4 regions of the Pantoea sp. C1E2 genome follow, and region 4 is predicted to be linked to each of the others. Evidence: predicted binding sites of a transcription regulator. Region 4 holds the regulator's gene; each other region holds the start of a gene.
What was found. The regulator PurR, encoded in region 4, represses purine synthesis genes. The targets are predictions, from matches to a motif close to CANGCAAACGTTTGCNTG.
Positions count from the first base shown of each region.

Region 1: the regulator PurR is predicted to act here: its motif matches at 3,281-3,298, upstream of pyrC (dihydroorotase).
Region 2: the regulator PurR is predicted to act here: its motif matches at 3,694-3,711, upstream of cvpA (colicin V production protein).
Region 3: the regulator PurR is predicted to act here: its motif matches at 3,896-3,913, upstream of purM (phosphoribosylformylglycinamidine cyclo-ligase).

Region 1 is NZ_JBSZHT010000002.1:1,919,230-1,925,203, forward strand. It holds gene solA (N-methyl-L-tryptophan oxidase) at 1-790, opposite strand, end outside; gene bssS (biofilm formation regulator BssS) at 898-1,152, opposite strand; gene ACXI0A_RS09365 (hypothetical protein) at 1,441-1,710, opposite strand; gene dinI (DNA damage-inducible protein I) at 1,854-2,099, opposite strand; gene pyrC (dihydroorotase) at 2,168-3,214, opposite strand; gene ACXI0A_RS09380 (lipoprotein) at 3,350-3,913, opposite strand; gene grxB (glutaredoxin 2) at 4,024-4,671, opposite strand; gene mdtH (multidrug efflux MFS transporter MdtH) at 4,763-5,965, opposite strand.
Region 2 is NZ_JBSZHT010000002.1:3,221,058-3,227,031, forward strand. It holds gene argT (lysine/arginine/ornithine ABC transporter substrate-binding protein ArgT) at 1-632, opposite strand, end outside; gene ACXI0A_RS15395 (UbiX family flavin prenyltransferase) at 908-1,477, opposite strand; gene purF (amidophosphoribosyltransferase) at 1,593-3,110, opposite strand; gene cvpA (colicin V production protein) at 3,147-3,632, opposite strand; gene dedD (cell division protein DedD) at 3,883-4,638, opposite strand; gene folC (bifunctional tetrahydrofolate synthase/dihydrofolate synthase) at 4,628-5,896, opposite strand.
Region 3 is NZ_JBSZHT010000002.1:3,395,196-3,401,169, reverse strand. It holds gene pstA (phosphate ABC transporter permease PstA) at 1-1,243, shown strand, start outside; gene pstB (phosphate ABC transporter ATP-binding protein PstB) at 1,255-2,022, shown strand; gene purN (phosphoribosylglycinamide formyltransferase) at 2,158-2,796, opposite strand; gene purM (phosphoribosylformylglycinamidine cyclo-ligase) at 2,793-3,833, opposite strand; gene upp (uracil phosphoribosyltransferase) at 4,074-4,700, shown strand; gene uraA (uracil permease) at 4,892-5,974, shown strand, end outside.
Region 4 is NZ_JBSZHT010000002.1:2,144,423-2,150,396, reverse strand. It holds gene rnt (ribonuclease T) at 1-614, shown strand, start outside; gene ACXI0A_RS10510 (Grx4 family monothiol glutaredoxin) at 685-1,020, opposite strand; gene ACXI0A_RS10505 (C40 family peptidase) at 1,385-2,173, shown strand; gene cydH (cytochrome bd-I oxidase subunit CydH) at 2,259-2,348, opposite strand; gene purR (HTH-type transcriptional repressor PurR) at 2,623-3,648, shown strand; gene punR (DNA-binding transcriptional activator PunR) at 3,645-4,556, opposite strand; gene punC (purine nucleoside transporter PunC) at 4,665-5,867, shown strand.

The DNA of each region.
Region 1 (5,974 bases), 230 kb from region 4:
CATCATGACGTCCGACTTTCAAAGCATTGTTGTCCGCGGGAAAACCATAAAAGTGGCTGCCATCAGGCATCTCCACCGTGAAACCCGGAAATTGGTTGTTCTCGCTGTAACGTCCGTCCGCCTGATACCAGGCGAAGACTTTACGCACCGGTTGTACCGGCAAATCTTTGACCAGTTCACTCACCCAGGTGCCGGCGCTGACCAATAATTTGCGCGCGCGGAACACGCCATCATGCGTGGTAACCTGCTGCAAGTCGCCATCGCGCGCAATCTCAGTAACCGGGCAATTAAACAATTGCGCGCAGCCCGCCTGTTCAGCCAGCTGTATCCAACTGCGTACCGCTTGCTCACATTTGAGGAAGCCGGAGTGTGGCTCGAATACGCCAATGTAGCCGTCGGGCACGGAGATCTGCGGCCAGCGCTTACGCACTTCATCTGCCTGCAGGATTTTGACGTCCAGCTGGTAAGCTTTGGCGCTATCGATAACATTCTGGATGAATGAGGAGGTGAGTGGGGCGAGGTTGAGTATGCCGCTTCGATGCATGATGCGTTCACCGCCCTGACGTTCCAGTTCATCCCACAAGGTTTGTGCGCGCAGCACCAGCGGGACATAGCGTTCACCCTCGCCGTAGGCATGGCGGATCAGGCGGGTTTCACCGTGATGAGTACCATGGCTGTGCGGAGGATGCGCACTATCAATCATCAATACTGATAAGCCAGCCTGGGTTGCGTAAAACCCGGCGGCGGCACCGACCGAACCGCTGCCCACCACAATCAGATCATAAACCATAACCACATCACTCCTGCCAAACGACGAAATTTTTCAACAGCATACCAAAAGAGCGCGCTCATGAAAAAGGCACCCTATTGGGTGCCCTTTCACGCGAAGATAAGAAATTAGTGCTTTTGATTATCGCGTAGGTATTGCTCTGTGGATTCAATCTTTGCAATGCCAGCTTCGAGTATGGAGATGAACTGTCTGGCTACATCGGTAGTCAGCCAGTAGGTGGGACCCACGTCAGCTTCTTCTTCTTTCTGATCCTGCGATGAGAGCGAGTGCAGGCGGATCATCATGGCGTCATAACTGTCTACAGTACTGATATCCCATCCAACCAGCGGATGAGTCTGAATGACGTCTTTATTTCTGTCCATTATAACCTCCATATTACCCGTTAAACGAAGTGCTTCTTGAGGTTCAATGCGGCTTTTCTTGCACTAGCGGAACAATTATAACATGAAACAGGCGGTACAATAGTTAAAACGTGTGGCGATTAAAAAGAGAACGGTAATAAATGCCTTCAGAATGCGACTTATGTCGAATAATAAAGTGCCCGCAGCTTCGGGCATTTATTCGATAATCGTGACAGCGGATACACCTTAGTTATCGGCGGCGTTAAGAGAAAACTTTACGCCGCCGCGATCGATAAAAAAGGGCAAGCTTCAGGCCTGTGCTTCCGGAGGAACCTGACCATTACGCCGCTGAATCTCTTCCGCCAGCCGGGTAAAATGCTGCTGTAACTGTATGTCATGGTTCTGGTTTTGCGCTTCGAGGAACAGATTATGCACCAGTAACTGACTGGCGCGATCGTCAAGACAGAACGTCAAACTGGCAAAGGCATTCTCAATTACCGTTAAACGTCGCTGCTGTTCAGCAATCAATGCCAGCAATTCACCGAAGGTCATCGCCTCTTCTGGTTTTTCAGTAGTCATGTAAAACACCTCCTGTCAGCATGACGAGGCAAGAATAGGGGATCGTTAAACATGAGTCTAGATGCAGCGACTTTATCTGGCGAGAGAGAAATAAAAACAAAAAAACCGGGTGGCGAAACCCGGCAAAAACGGCACAGTGGCAGTTAATCAGTAATAAACCAGTCGTCTGCGCTTTCCCACGTTTCTTGTAAAATATCGCTAATGCGTTCGCGTGACTCTTTGCAGCCACCAAATACGCTCAATTGATTACCGCCCGCATAACGGACTTTGACATGGTGATTATCTTCGGGAAAATCACGGGAAATACGACGGGTGAGTTCGGCACTCAGTGCATCCAGTGCACCTGCGGGAAGGGGCTGAGTTTTCGCTACGGTAATTTCAACACGCATAAAAGCCTCCGGGATAATATACTGGTTATTTGTACAGTATAATTATCCCAAAGGCAAGCCGGGTAATATTATTCTTGAATACGCCAGTTCAGAGTCTCGCCGGCAAGGAACGGAACCAGCGTGTCATCGGCCACATTAATGGTGTCCTGTACTGTCCATGACTCGCGAATCAGCGTCAGCGTGCCTTCATTCAGTGGCAGGCCGTAGAAGGTAGGGCCGTTTTCTGAACAGAACGCTTCAAAATGTTCCAGCGCATTCAACTCTTCGAATACCGTGGCATAGGCGGGCAGCGAGGTCGGTGCGTTAAACACGCCAGCACACCCGCAGCTTGCTTCTTTGAGATGACGCAGATGCGGTGCCGTGTCCGTGCCGAGGAACACGCGACGATTGCCGCTCGCCACCAGGGCGCGCAGCGCTTCCTGATGAATATTGCGTTTCAGGATGGGCAGGCAATAGAGATGAGGACGAACGCCGCCCACCAGCATGTGGTTACGGTTAAACATCAAATGCTGTGGTGTAATGGTGGCACCCAACAGGTCGTTGCCCGCAGCCAGATATTCTGCCGCTTCTTTAGTGGTGATGTGTTCCATTACCACTTTTAGGGCAGGGAAGCGCTGACGCAGCGGTTCCAGCACGGTTTCGATAAAGCGTGCTTCACGGTCAAAGATATCGATGTGCGAATCCGTGACTTCACCGTGTACCAGCATCGGCATGCCGATCTGCTGCATACGATCCAGCACGCTGGCAATGGAGTCAATATTGGTGACGCCGTGGCTGGAGTTGGTGGTGGCATGCGCGGGATAGAGTTTTGCTGCCGTGAAGGTCCCGTCGCGGAATCCACGCTCAATTTCATCCGCAGCTAATGAATCGGTGAGGTAGCAGGTCATCAGTGGCGTAAAAGCGTGTTCAGCGGGCAGCGCAGCCATAATGCGCTCGCGATAGGCAATGGCGGCCTCGACGCTGGTCACCGGTGGAACCAGGTTTGGCATGACAATCGCACGACCATTGACCGCACTGGTATAAGGCAGAACTGCATTGAGCATTGCGCCATCGCGCAGATGGATATGCCAATCGTCAGGGCGGCGAATCGTGATTTGCTGGGGTTGGGCTGTCATTCAAAAAGGCTCCGGCTGTGAAAAAACGAATGGGCACGTTTAGGCCGGGGAGTAATCATAAGGGTGCGAGCAACCGTTTGCACGGGATTTTATTGCGGCAAACAAAAACCGCACCCGAAGGTGCGGTGATGGCGGTTAATCCGTAAACGGAATCACCAATTGACCCGGCTTCACTTCAATGCCTTTAGCAAATTTCTTCGCCAGCGCTTCGCCTTTGCTGCGATCTTCGCTCAGCACATAGGCGGGCTTCTCATTGAAGTAGCGTTTGAGTGATTCATTCAGATAAGGCGTCAGCGTTTTCATGATGGACGCCATCTTTTCTGGCTGAACCTGCGCATCGACAATTTCAATATCATGCAGATAAATCGCGCCTTCCTGAGCATTGAAAATCGGCTGCGCTTTCATCTTCAGCTGCATTTCCGCCTGCTGCGGGCCAAACAGCGAACTGACATTAATGTTCGCTTTGCCGGACAGAGTAATCTTGCCGGGTTCCTCACGACCAATCTGGCTGTTGAGATCGCTCAGCACAATATGTGCATTGACCAACCCGGACACGCCGATGTCTTTTTCGAAGTTATTACGCTTCTGCAGCGCCTGATTCACTTCCTGTTCGCTGATGGTGTATTGCGTCAATTGGTTACAGCCGCTCAATAGCACGGCTAAAAACAGGGCCAGCAGCCCAGACATCGCCTTTTTCATAGTTCCTCATCCTGAACGATACGGCAAAACAGCCATAGCCTGCCTGAAACCGGGCCAGGTGTCACCAGGTGAGGGATGAGAAACGCCGCAGCGTTTCTCATCAGACGGGGCTAAGCCGCGATGGAAGAGAGCAGATTAATCTGGGTTTGCTTCGCCATATTGTCGCGGTAATCCGCAACGCGGCTTGGCCAATCAATGCCCGCTACGAGGGTCAAAGAACGTAGCAGCGGGAACAGATTAATATCGTCTTCTGACAGTTCACCGTTCACAGCATTGGGTTTGACGATGAGCTTATCGAGCTGACGCAGGTCATCACTGATGTTTTTGATCAATCCCGGTGCATGTTTGCGCAGTTCCGTGAAATCGCCAATGCTGGCCTGTTTTTTCTCACGGAAGTAGCTACGCGCTTCCGGCGTGGCAAATTCCGCAAACGAGGCATCAGCGATACGCGGAATCAGCAGTTTGTTAATGTAGCCGTTAACGCGACGCAGCCATTCGCTGATGGCGGGGTTGTTTTTGCCGTTCAGCAGTGGCTCGCGATCCTGCTTATCCACCAGGCGGACAATGTCCATACTTTCCGGCATCGCACTGCCATCGGCTTTTTGCAGAATCGGCGCCATCTTCTGCCCTATGAGTTTTTTAGGCACCTGCTCATCGTCATTCAGCATAACGATCAGTTCAACCGGCAGGTTCTTTAAGCCAAAAATCATGCGTGCTTTCACGCAGAAAGGGCAGTGATCGTAGATGTAGAGTTTCATCCCGTTTCTCCTGTGTAAATCTAAGGGTGACGAAGGTCACCCTTTTTTCGGACGTGCGGGAAGTATGGAAGATATCACCCGAAGGGGCAAACTAGCTGCTGAAGATAGCCGGTGCCACGGAACGTGGCTGGAACTGCCACCATAATGCCATGAGCGTAACCATGCCCACGCTGCTTAGCAGCATCCACGGCAGTTCCGGTAGCGCCATCTGCTGCCCGACGTCGAACATCCAGCCGCCGCCGGAGTAGCCAATTAAACCGCCGATGGCGAGCCCCAGTCGGCTGAAACCCATATAGCTGCCACGCGCGCGTGAACTGGCCAGCGACGCGCTGAGGGTTTCACGCGCCGGTTCGGCGATGATGGAACCGAGGTAAAACACGCCGATTAACAGGAACAGCGAAGGCAGAGATTGGGTCATCCCGACGGGCAACAGGCTAAAGGTCATCAGGAATAAACCGGCCATCAGGCGGGTTTCCAGCCGGAAGCGCTTTTCGCTCCAGCGTGCAAGCGGATAGAGCAGGCTGAGTGACAGCATGGCTTCGATGGCGTACATCCATTTCACAGCGGCGGGCGCGCCAGCCACCTGATTAACCATCACCGGCAACATTAGCATCACCTGCACGGCCAGAATGTAGTAGCCGGTCAACGTCAGCACATAGAGGCGGAAGCGTTTATCCTGCCAGACGCGCTGCATACCTTCGCGCATGGCAATACGTTCGGTTGAAATGCGCCACGCCGGTAGCCACACGGCGTTAAATATCGCCGCGACGACAAACACCGCCGCACCCACCCAGCATACCAGGCGGAAATCCCACGCCAGCAGCCAACTGCCAATCAACGCACCCAGCACCGCCCCCGCGCTGTCCTGCATCATCAGCAGCGAGAAGAAGCGACCGCGCTCGCGTGCACGCACCAATTTCACTACCATGGCGCTGCGGGGAGGATCAAATAAAGTGCCGCCAAGTCCGGAGAGTAAGCAAGCCAGCCACAGCATCCACGGTTGGTGAGCCAGCGCCATGCAGGCAAATCCGGCGGCGCGCATCAGCATGCCCGTCATGATCAGCGGGCGGGCACCAAAACGGTCGGCCACCGCACCGCCAAAAATCCCCAGCCCCTGCTGCACGAACTGACGCAAACCCAGCGCAATGCCCACCATTAACGCCGCCCAGTCAAGCTGTTCAACGAAATGGATGGAAATCAGCGGGAATACCACGAAAAAGCCTAACACTACCAACATGTTATCGACTAAAAGGAATGTTTTACCGAGGCGTCGTGCCCGCGCAACCCGAGACATGCTTAATCC
Region 2 (5,974 bases), 1.1 Mb from region 4:
TTGTCGTCTTTAACTGCTGGACCGGCAAACGCATAGTTTTTGCCAACCGGTTGTTTCAGGAAGCCTTCGCTCGCCTGCACTTCATCCTGGAAAGCCGCATCGATACGACCCGCATCCAGATCCTGATACACCAGATCCTGGTTGGCGTACGGCGTCACGGTGACACCTTTTGGACGCCAGTTATCGTTCGCGTAGGTTTCCTGAGTGGTGCCCTGCAGCAGACCGATGTTTTTACCTTTCAGCGATTCAATGGTCGGTTGCAGCGTTGAGCCTTTTTTCGCCACTAAACGCGCGTTGGCGGCGTAGAGTTTTTCAGAGAAGGCGATCTCTTCCTGACGTTTTTCGGTGATGGAGAGAGAAGAGATGATGGCGTCGATCTTCTTCGCTTTCAGCGACGGGATCAGCGCATCAAAATCACTTTCCACATAAGTACATTTGGTCTCGATACGCTTACAGATTTCGTTCGCCAGATCGATGTCAAAGCCCACTAACTGGCCTTGCGCATTCTTGGACTCAAACGGCGGGTATGTCGGATCTGTCCCAATGCGCAGCGTTTTTGGTACCGCAGCGAACACGCTCGCAGCGCTGGACATGGCCAGCATCAGGGAAAGAGCCAGAACTCGCTTTTTCATAGGTAACCCTCAAGTGAAGTGCTTATTGTTATATGGTCGTGATGTGTGTTTGCGCTGAATGATGTGCAGGTTTCATGCCAGTTATGCAAAACGGCGAAAGCGTGCTCAGGCGCACTAAATACCGCGCCTTTCAGGGGCGCAAGCACTTAGTTTGTGAGGGAAATATAACAGCGGAGTGAGGAAGAAAAAGCGACATTGTTAACTTTTGGTGCACAAGATGCACGAAGAGTGATCGGGCACGCGAAATTGCACACAGTTAGTGCAAGATTGCACCATTATGCGCCATGCCAACGGGTAAACAGGTCTTCAGGTAGCTCAATGTCGAATTGATCGATAACACGATTGACGGTTTGATCGACCAAATCCTCAATGGTTTGTGGGCGATGATAGAAGGCCGGCACGGGCGGCATAATCACGGCACCCAGCTCAGCGGCGGTGGTCATCATGCGCAAATGCCCAAGATGCAGCGGCGTCTCGCGTACGCACAGCACCAGCTTACGCTGCTCTTTCAGCACTACATCGGCGGCGCGCGTCAGCAAACTGTCGCTGTAGCTGTGCACGATGCCAGACAGGGTTTTCATCGAACACGGCAAAATCGCCATGCCCTTAGTTTTGAACGATCCGGAAGAGATGCTGGCAGCAATATCACGCACATCGTGAACCACATCGGCCAGCGCCTGCACATCTCGCAGGCTGTAATCGGTTTCCAGCGACAACGTCTGACGTGCAGCAGGACTGATCACCAAATGGGTTTCCACATCGGCCAGCGGTTGCAGCACCTGCAACAGTCGCACACCGTAGATCGCGCCACTGGCACCGGAAATTCCAATGATCAATCGTTTCATTATTAAGCCTTACTCGTTCAGATTGCGGCAATGATAGCCGCTCACTGAACAAAAATACAAAAACAAACAGGGCGAGGTTGCCCCCGCCCTGTTATCGATTTGCATTCCGAGGCCGTTAGCCTTCGTTATGCAGCTCCAGACCTTCCACTTCGTTTTGACGCTGAATCGCTTTCGCATCGTCATTACGCAGCGACTGCAAATACTCAAGGTATTGCTGATCGACATCTTTGGTAACGTATATGCCGTTGAACACCGAGCACTCAAACTGTGCGATATCCGGGTTCTCTTCACGCACGGCTTCGATCAGATCGTCAAGGTCCTGGAAAATCAGCGCATCGGCTTTGATCAGCTGGCGAATCTCTTCCACTTCACGACCGTGCGCGATCAGCTCGGTGGCACTCGGCATATCAATGCCGTACACGTTCGGGAACCGAATTTCCGGCGCCGCTGACGCCAGATACACACGCTTCGCGCCTGCTTCACGTGCCATCTCGATAATCTGCTCAGATGTGGTGCCACGTACAATCGAATCGTCCACCAGCAGCACGTTCTTACCGCGGAACTCAGCTCGGTTAGCGTTAAGCTTGCGACGAATCGCGCTGCGGCGCATATGCTGGCCAGGCATGATAAAGGTGCGGCCAACATAGCGGTTTTTCACGAAGCCCTGGCGATATGGCTTGTCGAGAATACGGGCGATTTCCAGTGCGGAATCGGTTGAGGTTTCCGGAATTGGAATCACCACGTCGATTTCCAGGTCTTCCCACTCACGTGCGATTTTTTCGCCGAGTTTGGTGCCCATGCGCACGCGAGCGCTGTAGACCGACACCTTATCGAGGAAGGAATCAGGACGCGCAAAGTAAACGTATTCGAACAGGCACGGATTGGTTTTCGGATTCTCAGCGCACTGGCGCGTTGACAGCTGGCCCTGCTCGGTGATGTACACCGCTTCGCCTGGTGCAACATCGCGAATGAACTCAAAGCCCAGCGTATCCAGCGCCACGCTTTCGGAAGCCACCATGTATTCGGTGCGTCCATCAGCAATCACGCGTTTACCCAGCACTAATGGGCGAATACCGTTCGGATCGCGGAAGGCCACCAAACCATGACCAATAATCATCGAAACCACTGCGTAAGCGCCGCGCACCTGTTGGTGCACTGCCGCCACCGCAGCAAAAATGTTGTCAGCTTCCAGCGGATCATGTTGGAAACGGTCAAGTTCCTGCGCAAAGATGTTCAGCAGGATTTCAGAATCAGAGGTGGTGTTAACGTGACGGCGGCCCACTTCGAACAGATGCTTACGCAGTTCGTGCGCATTCGTCAGGTTGCCGTTGTGCGCCAGCGTAATGCCGTACGGGGAGTTAACGTAGAAAGGCTGCGCTTCGGAGGCACTGGAGCTGCCCGCCGTTGGATAGCGAACATGGCCAATCCCGATATTACCCTGCAAACGCTGCATGTGGCGTGCTTCGAAGACATCGCTCACCAGGCCATTCGCTTTACGCAGACGGAAGCAATTAAGCGCATCGATGGTACAAATGCCGGCGGCATCTTGCCCGCGGTGCTGAAGCACCGTTAACGCGTCATAGATCGACTGGTTTACTGGCATAAAACCGGTGATACCAACAATACCGCACATGTTGTCATTTCCTCATTGGCCGCACTCCCGGTGGCGTTACCGGGGTATAAAACTGGACGTGCTTTTCAGGTAATCGAAAAACCACCTGATGATGTAACTGAACTGGGGAATAAGTTGCGACTGTTGCCAGTCCGGGCTTTTGGAAAAGCCAGTGAATGTATCGAGGAAGAAGAGCATAGCGGAAACAATCAGCACGCCACGCAACGCCCCGAAACAGACCCCCAACACCCTGTCGGTTCCCGACAAGCCGGTTTTTTCAACCAGCGAGCCGATCACATAGTTCACGATGGCACCCACAATCAGGGTGGCAACGAATAACACCGCTATCGCGATGCCGTTGCGAACCAGTTCGTCGTCAAAACCTGTAAACCAGACTGCAAGGTAGGTGTAGTAATGACTGGCGACAAAAAACGCGCATCCCCAGGTAACGAGAGATAAGGCTTCCCGGACAAACCCACGAATCAGGCTGACCAGAGCCGAAAAACCAACTACCGCAATAATGACGTAATCAATCCAGATCATGAACGCTTCCAACCCAGTGCTAAGCACCCCTGCATCCAGTTCGGGGCGCATTCTAACAGAAAAAGAAAACGTTTGCGTAGGGTTTTCCGGTTCTGTATCCATAAAAAGGGCGATGAAAAAAACTTTCCTCGCCCTGAGTGAATCCAGCAATTTAACCTGCTGATATAAATCTATTTTTTAACCAAACCCGCACTTAACCGCTTGTGCTAAACCGCGCCTTTTACTGCTATAGGCGCGGCTTATCACCGCATTATCGCGTGCCGTACGGTTTCACCACGCCACCCAGCCCGGAGATGCTTTGCAACTCACTCAGCGAACTCTGCAGCTTCGCTTTGGAGGCATCCGGACCCACGTAAATGCGCGTAATTTGTCCCTGCACTGGCGTGGAAGGTACGGTAAAGGCACGATATCCCGACAGACGCAGTTGCGCCACGATCTCACTGACCTTGGCCGCGTTCTTCAGCGCACCCAGCTGAACGACGAACGCCTGCCCCGCAGGAGCCGCTTCCGGTTCACTCTGTTTCGGTGTTTCGACCGCTTTTGGCTGCTCAACCGGTTTCGGCTGTTCGACCACTTTTGGTTTCGGTTGCTCGACCGGTTTTGGCTTAGGCTGTTCAACCGGCTTAGGTTTTGGTTGCTCGACCACTTTTGGCTTTGGCTGCTCAACCGGCTTCGCCTGCTGATGCACCGGCGGCGGCGTCACCAGAGTAGGCTCACTGTTTTGCGCCGGTTGCGCGTTGCCATTGCTGGCCGAGCCGCTGACTTTCGCGTGATCCGGGGTTTGTGCCGTACCCGCCCCTTCCGGCGGCTGTGCCGGGAGCGGTTGCGTGACCGGCGGCACCATTTCGCTATCCTGCTGATCGTCCGGCTTTGGCACCAGCGGGATCGCCGCGAACTCTTCTTTATAATGCTTTTTCTTGCCGTCGAGCAGCCCCGGCAGCACGATGACGCCAATCGCCACCAAAATGACGGTACCGACTAAGCGATTTTGAAACTTACTTGCCACTGCCATTCTCCGCTGACATCGATTCCATAACCTGTGCGACGGTGTGGAAAGAACCACACACCAGAATCACATCCTCGGGCGCGGCCTGCTGACGTGCGGCCTGCCATGCTGCATCAACGTTATCATACGCGTTGCCACCTTCAAGGTGGGCGATCAGCTCATCAGCACGGGCACCACGCGGCCCTTCAAGTGGGGCGCAGTACCAGTTATCGACCTGCGGCGCCAGTGCGGCCAGCGTGCCGGCGATATCTTTATCATGCAGCATGCCCACTACAGCATGCACTTTACCGCTTTTCGGCAACTCCGCCAGACGTGAAGCCAGATAATTAGCCGCATGCGGATTGTGCGCCACATCGAGAATGACTCGCGGGCTTTCACTCACCGTCTGGAAACGTCCTGGCAGAATCGCCAGAGGCAGGTGTTCGCGGATCACCGCTTCGCTGACGTTGAGTCCTGATGCGCGCAGCGCGGTCAGCGCGGTCGCCGCATTGGGCAACGGCACCTGTGGCAACGGCAGGTCGCGCAGTTCACCTTGTGCATCCTGCCACGTCCAGCTGTTTTCCTGCTTCTGCCACTGCCAGTCGCGGTTGATTTGCAGCAGTTGCGCGCCCTTCTCCGCCGCCACTTCGGCGATAGTGTGCGGCATATCGGCTTCACCAACGACCGCCGGTTTGCCACCGCGGAACACGCCGGCTTTTTCCCGACCAATGCTTTCGCGATCCGGTCCCAGCCAGTCGGTGTGATCCAGTGCAATGCTGGTGATCACCGCCACGTCCGCATCCACAATATTGGTGGCATCAAGACGTCCGCCCAGGCCGACTTCGAGGATCACCACATCAAGATTGGCCTCGCGGAACAAATTGAGTGCGGAGATCGTACCGAATTCAAAATAAGTCAGAGAGATGTCACCACGCCCGGCTTCAATGCTGGCGAAACTGGCGCTGTGCAGCGCTTCATCCAACTCCGCGCCTTGCACGCGCACGCGCTCGGTGTAGCGCACCAGATGCGGCGAGCTGTACACGCCCACGCGATAGCCTGCGGCCATCAACAGCGTTTCCAGCGTACGGCAGGTGGTGCCTTTGCCATTGGTGCCGGCGACGGTGAAGATAAACGGAGCGGGTTTTAGCAGGTCAAGGCGTGCGGCGACGCGTTGAATACGATCCAGACCCAATTCAATGGCCTGAGAATGCAGGTGTTCAAGATAATGAAGCCACGTGGCCAAAGGCGACGTGGCTTGAGGAAGCTGCAGAGTGTCCATGTGTCCCGTTTACTCATCTTACACATCGTCATTCAAGCCGCAGCGGCGTGGGCTGCACTCAATCACCCCCGATCCCTT
Region 3 (5,974 bases), 1.3 Mb from region 4:
CGGCTGGCTGATTGAGTTGCGGGAAGATAATGAGGTGCTGACCGCGCGCGATCGCGACGCACTGCTGCATCAGCGGCTGGTGCAGGTCCATGAGCAGCTGCGTCAGGCCAGCCATATTCGTCGTGTGCAAATGGCGCGCCTCAATGCACAGCTGGAAAGCCTGCAGCAGCAAGCTGATGAGCAACGGCAACACGGTACTTTCACGCTGCAGGATCAATCGGAATTCGATGCCAATAGTGTGGCGTTGCAGCGGCGCTTTAGTGCGTTAGCCCAGCAGCTGACGCATCTGCAACATGAGAGCGAGCGTGACACTTTGGTGCTGCGCGATGTACAGGGACAGGATCACATCATCCCGCTGGCGCAGGTGGTGGATGCCTGGTATCCAAACGCGATGTCGTTTGGGCAGAAGTTGCAGCACTTCTTCAGTCAAATCTGGCAATTTGTCAGCGATTCCCCGACATCAGGCGGCGGCGAGAGCGGGGCGTTCCCGGCGATTTTTGGCACGGTGCTGATGGTGTTGCTGATGTCGATCATTGTGATGCCGCTGGGTGTGGTGGCGGCAGTGTGGCTGCACGAATATGCCGGACGTAATGCCTTAACCCGTCTGGTGCGCATTGCGGTGGTGAATCTCGCTGGCGTGCCATCCATTGTGTATGGCGTGTTTGGTCTGGGCTTCTTTGTCTGGTTGATTGGCGGCACTATCGATCAACTGTTCTTCTCGCGCTCGCTGCCTAATCCCACCTTTGGCACGCCCGGACTGTTATGGGCCGCGTTAACGCTGGCGCTGCTGACACTGCCGGTGGTGATTGTCGCTACCGAAGAGGGGCTGTCACGCATCCCGGATAATCTGCGTCAGGGCTCATTGGCGCTGGGTGCCACACAAGCGGAAACGCTGTGGCGCGTGGTGTTACCGCTGGCGGTTCCCGCTATGCTCACCGGTCTGATTCTGGCCGTGGCGCGTGCGGCGGGGGAAACGGCTCCGCTGATGCTGGTGGGTGTGGTGAAAATGGCCCCGGAACTGCCGGTGGATGCGGTATTCCCGTATCTGCATCTGGATCGCAAATTCATGCACCTCGGTTTTCAGATTTACGATCTGGCTTTCCAGAGCCCGAATATCGACGCTGACCGACCGCTGCTCTACGCCACCGCCTTGCTGCTGGTGGTAATTATTCTGTCGCTCAATCTGCTGGCGATGGCGCTACGCCATCGTCTGCGCGAGCGTTACCGCCTAATGACGCACTAAAAGGTTTTTAGATGACGCCCGATTACGACATCGCGTTAACCGTTAATCAGCTGTCGCTGTGGTACGGTGAGCGCCAGGCGCTGAACAGTATCGATCTGCGCATCCCGAAAAATCGCATCACCGCGCTGATTGGTCCGTCGGGCTGTGGCAAATCGACGCTGCTGCGTTGCTTTAATCGCATGAATGATGTGATTGATCGTTGCCGCATTGAGGGTGAGATTCTGCTCGATCAGCACGCGGTGATGCAGGCTAATCAGGATCTGCCCGCGCTGCGTCGCCGAATTGGCATGGTGTTTCAGCGTCCAAATCCATTCCCAAAATCTATCTATGAAAACGTGGTGTATGGTTTGCGGCTGCAAGGGGTGCGCGATCGTCGTGTGCTGAATGAAGCATGCGAACGCGCGCTGCGTGCGGCGGCGCTGTGGAGTGAGGTGAAGGATCATCTGGCGCAGAATGCGTTGACGCTCTCCAGCGGTCAGCAGCAGCGTCTGGTGATTGCGCGCGCCATCGCGATTGAACCGGAAGTGTTGCTGCTGGATGAGCCGACGTCGGCACTCGATCCGATTTCTACGCTGGTGATTGAAGAGCTGATGACCACGTTAAAGCAGCATTTCACGCTGGTGCTGGTGACGCACAACATGCAGCAGGCGGCGCGCGTGTCAGATTACACGGCGTTTATGCATAACGGGCAACTGGTGGAGTTTGATGAAACCGATCGGATCTTCACTTCGCCAAAAGCGCGCAAAACCGAAGATTACATTACGGGCAGATTTGGTTAAGGGCGAGCATGATATCGGTCGCCATAAATGGCGCCCCTACGAATTTCAGCGCAAGTTGTAGGTAACGCATTCATGCGTACCGAGACCCATGTTCAGCGTAAATTGTAGGGTGCGCATTCATGCGCACCGAGGAATTTATTCGTGCGCGTAACCCTGAGGCGGCAATGGTTGCCCATCCAGCCAGGCTTTTCCTTCACGCATCTGCAAGCGCCCATCGACAAACCAGCCTATCACCAGCGGATAGATCGCATGTTCCTGATGCTGCACGCGTGAGGTGATCTCTTCTTCATCATCTTCAGCAAATACCGGCACGCGGGCCTGCAAAATCACCGGTCCGCCGTCCAGCTCATCTGTCACAAAATGTACCGATGTGCCGTGTTCCTCATCGCCATTTTCTAGCGCCTGACGATGGGTATGCAGTCCGGGATATTTCGGCAGCAGCGACGGATGGATGTTGATCAAGCGATCGTGATAGTGCGCGACAAACGCCTGGCTGAGAATGCGCATGTAACCGGCCAGCACCACTAAATCCGGCGCATAGGCATCGATTTCCTGCATCAGCTGGCGATCAAAGGCATCGCGGTCGGCAAAATCACTGGCGGCAAGGCTATGACCCGGTACGCTGGCTTCCTGCGCACGCGTCAAACCCAACGCTGAGGCTTTGTTACTGAAAACGGCAGCGACGCTGCCGTTGATACGCCCGCTTTCGCAGGCGTCGAGGATGGACTGAAGATTGCTTCCGTTGCCGGAGATCAGCACAACCAGTTTTTTCATGGATTAATAACCACTCGCTCTTCTGAGTCAGAGGCTTTAATCACACCGATTTTCCACGCCTGCTCACCAGCGTCGGTCATCAGCTGTACCGCTTTATCGGCATCGGCCGGGCTCAGCGCGATGATCATGCCCACGCCGCAGTTAAAGGTACGGTACATTTCGTGACGGCTGACGTTACCAGCCTGCTGCAGCCAGCTGAACACAGACGGCCACTGCCAGCTTTTCTCATCAATAACGGCCTGAGTATTGTCTGGCAGCACGCGTGGGATGTTTTCCCAGAAGCCGCCACCGGTCAGGTGAGAAATCGCGTGCACATCCACCTGCTCGATCAGGCTAAGGATGTTTTTCACGTAAATGCGGGTCGGTGCCAACAGGTGGTCAGCCAATGGCTTGCCATCCAGCTGTTTGGTTTCTGGGTTGGTCTGGCTGACTTCCAGAATCTTACGCACCAGAGAATAACCGTTCGAATGCGGGCCGCTTGAACCCAGCGCGACCAGAACGTCGCCGTCCTGTACTTTCGAACCGTCAATAATTTCTGATTTTTCCACCACGCCGACGCAGAAACCCGCCACGTCGTAGTCTTCACCGTGGTACATGCCTGGCATCTCAGCGGTTTCACCGCCGACCAGCGCACAACCCGACTGCAGGCAACCTTCGGCGATACCGGTGATCACCGCTGAAGCGGTATCCACGTCCAGTTTGCCGGTCGCGTAGTAGTCGAGGAAGAACAGCGGCTCAGCGCCTTGCACAATCAGGTCGTTGACACACATCGCAACCAGATCGATACCGATGCTGTCATGACGTTTGAGATCCATCGCCAGACGCAGCTTGGTGCCGACGCCATCGGTTCCGGAGACCAGCACAGGCTCGCGGTATTTCTGCGGCAGCGCACAGAGCGCGCCAAAGCCACCCAATCCACCCATCACTTCCGGGCGGCGAGTTTTCTTTACTACGCCTTTAATACGGTCAACCAGATCGTTACCAGCATCGATATCAACACCGGCGTCTTTGTAGCTGAGAGAGGTTTTGTCGGTCACTGCGGAATCCCCACGCGAATTGCGGTTGGTGGCAAAAATTAAGCGCGCTAATTCTACCAGTGCAGGCAAACGTTTGCGAGTCCCATCTCACGCCGCTTTGCACAGCGCTGATTTTTCGCCAATCATTATGATCACGCGGATCTCGCTAAGCCCTTGACCAATGACAAGTGGCGCGGCGGCAAAAAGGCGGTATAATCCGGCGATTTTTTTTTAGCTCAACTCAATTCCGGGAGAACAATCATGAAGATCGTGGAAGTCAAACACCCGCTGGTCAAACATAAACTGGGCCTGATGCGTGAGCATGATATCAGCACCAAACGCTTCCGCGAGCTGGCCTCGGAAGTGGGCAGTCTGCTGACCTATGAAGCCACCGCCGATCTGGCAACGGAGCGCGTCACCATCGAAGGCTGGAACGGCCCGGTTGACGTTGACCAAATCAAAGGCAAAAAAATCACCGTGGTGCCGATTTTGCGTGCGGGCCTCGGCATGATGGAAGGTGTGCTGGAACACGTACCCAGTGCGCGCATCAGCGTAGTCGGTATCTACCGTGATGAAGAGACGCTGGAGCCAGTGCCGTATTTCCAGAAGCTGGTATCCAATATCGAAGAGCGTCTGGCTTTAGTTGTAGATCCAATGCTGGCAACCGGTGGTTCGATGATCGCCACTATCGACCTGCTGAAGAAAGCCGGCTGCAACAGCATTAAAGTGCTGGTGCTGGTGGCAGCCCCGGAAGGGATTGCCGCGCTGGAGAAAGCACATCCGGACGTTGAGCTGTACACCGCGTCAATCGATCAGGGATTGAACGAGAAGGGTTACATCATTCCAGGCTTGGGTGATGCAGGCGACAAGATTTTCGGAACGAAATAAATAAAGCATCCAGCCGGCCAGAGAGTCGGCTTTTTTTTGGCAAAAACACAACAATCATCCCCAAGTCATTCGAGCCATGGCAAGGCGGCAATCGAGGTCATCCCGATGAGTTTACTCCAGTAAGTGATTCGGGTTAACGAGAGCAGCCAACGCAGCCATGGTTTGAAGGACGCAGGGGAAGGGGATAAATGATGACTCGTAGGGCTATCGGGGTAGACGAACGTCCACCGCTGCTGCAAACCATTCCACTCAGCTTACAACACCTGTTCGCCATGTTTGGCGCCACGGTGCTGGTGCCGATTCTGTTCCACATCAACCCGGCCACCGTTTTGCTGTTCAACGGCGTCGGTACGCTGCTGTATCTGTTTATCTGTAAAGGCAAAATCCCGGCGTATCTGGGTTCGAGCTTTGCCTTTATTTCACCGGTACTGCTTTTATTGCCGCTGGGTTATGAAGTGGCGCTGGGCGGCTTTATCCTGTGTGGTTTCCTGTTCTGCGTGGTGGCGCTGATTGTCAAAAAAGCCGGCACCGGCTGGCTTGACGTGATGTTCCCACCGGCCGCGATGGGCGCAATTGTTGCCGTTATCGGCCTTGAGCTGGCAGGTGTCGCTGCCAATATGGCGGGTCTGCTGCCGGCAGATGGCACCTCACCTGATAGCAAAACCATCATTATCTCGATGGTGACGCTCGGTGTGACCGTGTTTGGTTCGGTGCTGTTCCGCGGCTTCCTTGCCATTATCCCGATTCTGATCGGCGTGCTGGCGGGCTACGCGCTCTCATCCTTTATGGGCATCGTAAACTGGCAATCCGTTGCCGATGCGCCGTGGTTCGCGTTGCCTACCTTCTACAAGCCGCGCTTCGAATGGGCAGCGATGCTGACCATCCTGCCTGCAGCGCTGGTGGTGATTGCTGAGCACGTCGGCCATTTGGTGGTGACGGCGAATATCGTGAAGAAAGATCTGATTCGCGATCCTGGCCTGCATCGCTCAATGTTTGCTAACGGCTTGTCCACCATGATCTCCGGTTTCTTCGGCTCAACGCCAAACACCACTTACGGTGAGAACATCGGCGTGATGGCGATTACCCGCGTATACAGCACCTGGGTGATTGGCGGGGCGGCGATCTTCGCGATTCTGCTCTCGTGCGTAGGTAAACTGGCGGCAGCGATTCAGGCGATCCCGGTACCGGTAATGGGTGGCGTTTCTCTGCTGCTGTACGGGGTGATCGGTGCATCCGGTATTCGCGTATTGATTGAATCTAAAGTGGATTACAAC
Region 4 (5,974 bases):
CAGTGGTTATTGACGTCGAAACCGCCGGCTTTAACGCGCAAACCGATGCACTGCTGGAAATTGCGGCCACCACGCTCAAAATGGATGAGGACGGTTGGTTACACCGTGATGAAACCCTGCACTTTCACGTTGAACCGTTTGAAGGCGCGATCCTTAATCCTGCAGCGCTGGCGTTTACCGGTATCGATCCCACCAATCCTTTGCGCGGCGCGGTGAGCGAATACGAAGCCCTGCATGCCATTTTCAAGATGGTGCGTAAAGGCACAAAAGATCATGGCTGTAATCGCGCGATTATCGTGGCGCACAATGCCACTTTCGATTTGAACTTTGTGATGGCCGCCGCCGAGCGTGCCAGCCTGAAGCGTAATCCCTTCCATCCGTTTGCCACTTTTGATACTGCGGCGCTGAGCGGTTTGGTGTTGGGACAGACGGTTTTGGCAAAAGCCTGCAAAGCTGCGGGGATGGAGTTTGATAGCACGCAGGCGCACTCTGCGCTGTACGACACCGAGCAAACGGCCACGCTGTTCTGCGAGCTGGTGAATCGCTGGAAACGTCTGGGGGGTTGGCCACTGGCTTTCAATGAAGAGCAGACTGAAGACGACGCCTCTGCCTGATGGGCTGAAGGGCTGGCTGATTGCCGGATGAGTACGCAAAGAAAAGGCCGACATTTGTCGGCCTTCGCAATTATTCCGCTTCTTTATACTTCTCAGCGGTTTCTTTCACCAGCGGCTGCAATTCGCCACGCTGGAACATCTCAACGATGATGTCGCAACCGCCGACCAGCTCACCATCAACCCACAGTTGCGGGAAGGTTGGCCAGTTAGCAAATTTCGGCATTTCAGCACGGATATCCGGGTTCTGCAGGATATCGACATACGCGAAGCGCTCACCACAGGCAGAAAGCGCCTGCACAGCTTGTGCAGAGAAACCGCAGCTTGGCAGTTTCGGGGAACCTTTCATGTATAACAGAATCGGGTTTTCTGCGATCTGGCGCTGAATTTTTTCAACAGTACTCATTATTGCCTTCCTTAATCCTTCACTTCGTGTTTGTTTATTGTAGCGACTTCAGCCCCACACTGAAAACGGGATTTTGCGTTACCGACCTGCTGATCGCCATGTTTGTTAAGTTCAAACAGGATAGATAACATTTCCCTATCATTAATAAGCATGAACAAATTAATAATTAGCAATAATTTCGCTGCGTTAAACAGCTGAAATCGCTCAATTTAGCGACATTATCCACCTGGTAACAGATTAATAGAAAAAGGCCTTACCTTTTAGAAAAAAAGTGGATTAGAATTGCTTCGGCGCTGATCGTTGATCAGATTTCTCTTACTCTGCCGCAGCCTGCTTTTTGCCAGACTGCTTAACCTGTAACCGGACTATGCGTTTACTGATTACGCTTTTCATACTGGCTTTTGCGCAACTGTTTTTTAACGTGGCTTCTGCTTCCCAGCATGCCCCGATTAATGCCAGTTTGCATAATGCCGAGAAAAAAAGTGCGCGCGAAGATGAGCGCCGCAAGCGACGCCCGGTTAAAACAACGGCTAAAAAGTCTCGCCTGACGACTACCGTGCAGAAACTCAAGCTGAAAAAGCAGACTAAGACCGAAACCGCCTTAAACAAAACCAGCCGCAAAAAATCCCTGCTTAAATCGCCATCGAAAAAGTATGGCCATCAACGCCTCGCGAAAAAGTCTGCTGATGTGGATGATGAAGTTCAGGGGCTGACCGGCATCAAGATGAGCAAAACCCACCGTCTGCGCTATCAGAAAGCTCGTGAAACCGCCATGACGAAGCTGATGGGACAGTTGGGTAAACCTTATCAGTGGGGCGGCACTTCCCCACACACCGGTTTCGATTGCAGTGGTCTGGTGTGGTATGCCTATAAAGATCTCGTGAAATACAAATTCCCGCGCACGGCGAATGAGATGTATCACCTGCACGATGCCTCGCCCATTAAGCGCGAGCTGCTGGAAAAAGGGGATTTGGTGTTCTTCCGCATTAATAACCGCGGGACGGCCGATCATGTTGGCGTCTACCTCGGCAACGGTAAATTTATACAGTCACCCCGTACTGGTAAAGACATTCAGATTAGCGCATTAGGCGAAGACTACTGGCAGAAACACTATGTGGGTGCGCGCCGTATGATGACACCAAAAACCATTCGCTAGTTGTTGCGCAACATTCTGTGGCATTGGCCACAAAAAAAGCCGGACGCTTAATCAGTGCCGGCTTTTTTTATTGATGCGTTTTGTATTAATGAAGAATGGCTGTAAAGCTAAACGCAATAATCATCAACAGTGCGCCAACCGTGGTCATTAGCGCCAGCTTTAGATCTGTACTCATCACTACTCCTTAGTCACACATTTATTAGGGTTAAAACAATTTTCGCACAGCGGTGGGCAAAAATCTCGTCTTATCCGCGTTGGCTTGCTAGAATCGCCGCCTTTCGTTGCGCAACTGATTTTGCGCATGCTGTATTTACAGCCTGCTGAAGTGATTTTCCCTGCCTGAAACGGCAGATTTGCCCCCCATTTTAGGGCGTAAAACCCTTCGCAGACGCAAACGTTTAACAATATACTTATCAGTGAGTTGTGATAAGCCGGGGAGTACCTTTTTCATGGCAACAATTAAAGATGTAGCGAAACGCGCTGGGGTATCCACCACCACCGTTTCGCATGTCATCAACAAAACGCGTTTTGTCGCAGAAGAAACGCGTAACGCCGTATGGGAAGCGATTAAAGAACTACACTATTCGCCGAGCGCCGTTGCGCGCAGTTTGAAGGTGAATCACACCAAAACGCTGGGACTGTTAGCCACGTCCAGCGAAGCGCCCTATTTTGCCGAAATCATCGAAGCGGTTGAAAACCACTGTTTTGAACGCGGCTACACCTTGATTCTGGGTAACGCGCATAACGATCTGCAAAAGCAGCGTGCTTACCTCTCAATGATGGCGCAAAAGCGCGTTGATGGTCTGTTGGTGATGTGCTCTGAGTATCCTGCCGATCTGCTGCAGATGCTGGAAGAGAACCGCAATATTCCGATGGTGGTCATGGACTGGGGCGCCTCGCGTGGCGACTTCACCGATACCGTGCAGGATAACGCCTTCCAGGGCGGTTATCTGGCCGGACGCTACCTTATCGAGCGTGGCCACCGAGATATCGGTGCGATTCCGGGTCAGATGGAACGCAACACGGGCGGCGGTCGTCATGCAGGCTTTCTGCAGGCGATGAGCGAAGCCGGCGTAACTGTGCGTCCGGAGTGGGTGGTTCAGGGCGACTTCGAGCCAGAATCGGGTTATCAGGCGATGCAGCAAATTCTCAATCAGAAGCAGCGTCCGACTGCCGTGTTCTGCGGTGGCGATATCATGGCGATGGGCGCGATATGTGCCGCCGATGAGATGGGACTGCGCGTGCCGCAGGATATCTCCGTCATTGGCTATGATAACGTGCGCAACGCCCGTTATTTCACCCCTGCGCTCACCACAGTCCACCAACCGAAAGCGGAGTTGGGCAAAAAGGCCCTCGAAATGCTGCTGGATCGCATCACCAGCAAGCGCGAAGAGCCACAGACCATTGAGGTGCAGCCAACATTGATTGAGCGACGTTCCGTGGGGGACGGTCCGTTCCGCGATTACCGCCGTTAAGGCTGATTTTCGCTGAGCCATTCGTGGTTCAGCGTTTCCGCATCGCCGAGATAAGCGAGTAACCACGCCAGCGCCGGTGACGCGCGCTGTTCTGACCAACTGACGCAGCAGGGACTTTCCGGAAACGGCTGCGGCAGTGATAGCTCAACCAACGCCCCCCTATCAAGTAATGGCCGCGCCAGGTGGCCCGGCACCATCCCCACGCACAGTCCCGCCTGTAAACAATCCATCCCCGTTTCCCACTCTGGCACCACCAGACGTCGCTGATTATCCAGCGTCCAGGTCATGCGTCTTGGCAATGCGCGAGACGTATCTTCCAGCACCAGTGATGGCCAGGCACGCAGCGCCTCTTCATTGAGATCGCTATGCGCCGCCAGGGGATGGCCGGGACTGACCACACAACGCCAGTTGAGGGCGCCCATATCCTGAAATGCAAAACGGCCACCCACCGGAATCGCCTGAGTGGCGCCAATCGCCACATCAACACGCCCGTCGGCCAGGGCATCCCATACACCGTTAAACACTTCGTAGCTGATGATCAATTCCATGTCCGGAAAATGACGGTAGAAGTCCTTCACCAGCTGCCGGGTACGCTGTGGTTTTACAATGCAATCCACGGCAATACTGAGCTGTCCACGCCAGCCATTCGCCAGTTGCTGACACTGTCTGCGTGTTGCCAGCATTTTTTTGATAACAGATCGCCCTTCACGTACAAAATGCTCGCCCGCCGGGGTTAAAACCACCTCACGGTGCTGACGTTCAAACAATGGCACCGCCAACCAGGTTTCCAACTGGCGCACCGTATAGCTTATGGCAGAGGGCACGCGATGTAACTCCTGCGCCGCCGCACTAAAACTGCCATTGCGCGCGACCGCATCAACCACTTCCAGCGCATATTCAGACCACATATTTTAGCCTTCAAAAATTTTAACAGCACTGCGCAAATATTAGCGTTTCACAAAGAATGACGCACTCTTTTACACTCCCCGGCGTTCAATCTGCCAATGAGAAACACTATGTTGTCGTCAAAAGGATTTATGCCCTATCTTGCCGTGCTCAGCATGCTCGGCTTCCTCGCCACGGATATGTATCTGCCTGCTTTTGGAGATATGCAGCGTGACTTTGCCACCGCGCCGGGCACCATTAGCGCCAGCCTCAGTCTTTTTCTCGGTGGATTTGCCTGCGCACAGGTATTTTGGGGGCCGCTGTCAGACCGCTTTGGACGTAAACCGATTTTATTGGCAGGTTTAACGATTTTTGCCTTGGGTTGCCTCGGGATGTTGTGGGTGACCGACGTTAACATGATGCTGGCACTGCGCTTTGTGCAGGCTGTGGGCGTGTGTGCCGCCGCCGTAAGCTGGCAGGCGCTGGTAGTCGATCGCTACCCCAAAGCCCAGGCCAACAAAGTTTTCGCCACCATTATGCCGCTGGTTGCCCTATCCCCCGCTCTGGCACCTCTACTGGGCGCGTGGCTGATGGGTCATTTCCACTGGCGTAGCATCTTTATCGCGCTGACAATTATCACCGTGCTGCTGATCATCGGTACATTTCAGCTTGCCGCGCCTAAAAAAACCAAAGCTGATAATACGCCGCAACCCGGCTGGCTGAATTTGCTCACCACGCGCATCTACAGCGGTAACGTGCTGATTTACTCCGCCTGTTCCGCCAGTTTCTTTGCCTGGCTAACCGGTTCGCCGTTTATTCTGGCTTCTGCGGGTTTAACTCCCGCCGATATTGGTCTGAGCTACATTCCACAAACTATTGCGTTTCTGATTGGTGGCTTTAGTTGCCGTGCGATGCTGAGCCGATATCAGGGATCACAGTTGCTGCCGTGGTTGTTGGTGCTGTATAGCCTGAGTATTTTGAGTCTGTTTGTTGTCGCGATGATGCCCGCGCCTTCTTTGATTGCACTGCTGCTGCCTTTCTGCGGTATGGCACTGTCTAATGGCGCCATCTATCCGATTGTCGTTTCCAGCGCCTTAGCGCCTTTCCCGCACGCCACAGGCAAAGCAGCAGGCTTACAAAACCTGTTACAACTGGGCCTGTGCTTTATTGCCAGCCTGGTAGTTTCGGCCGGATTAGAACAGGCGCTCTATAACACCACACTGGTGATGGTTGCCACGGTAGTGCTGGCCTGGGCCGGCTTCATCTGGCAACGCAGCTTAAACGCACAAAGTGATATTGCTCACACCTCCCGTCCCTGCGAAGATAATCACTGATGCAACGATTATCGTTAGCAAACTAACGATAACTCGTTGAATATTGACCCACGTGAGCATATACTCAGTGGGTCAGCATTTCTGTAACAAATCAATAACATAATTGC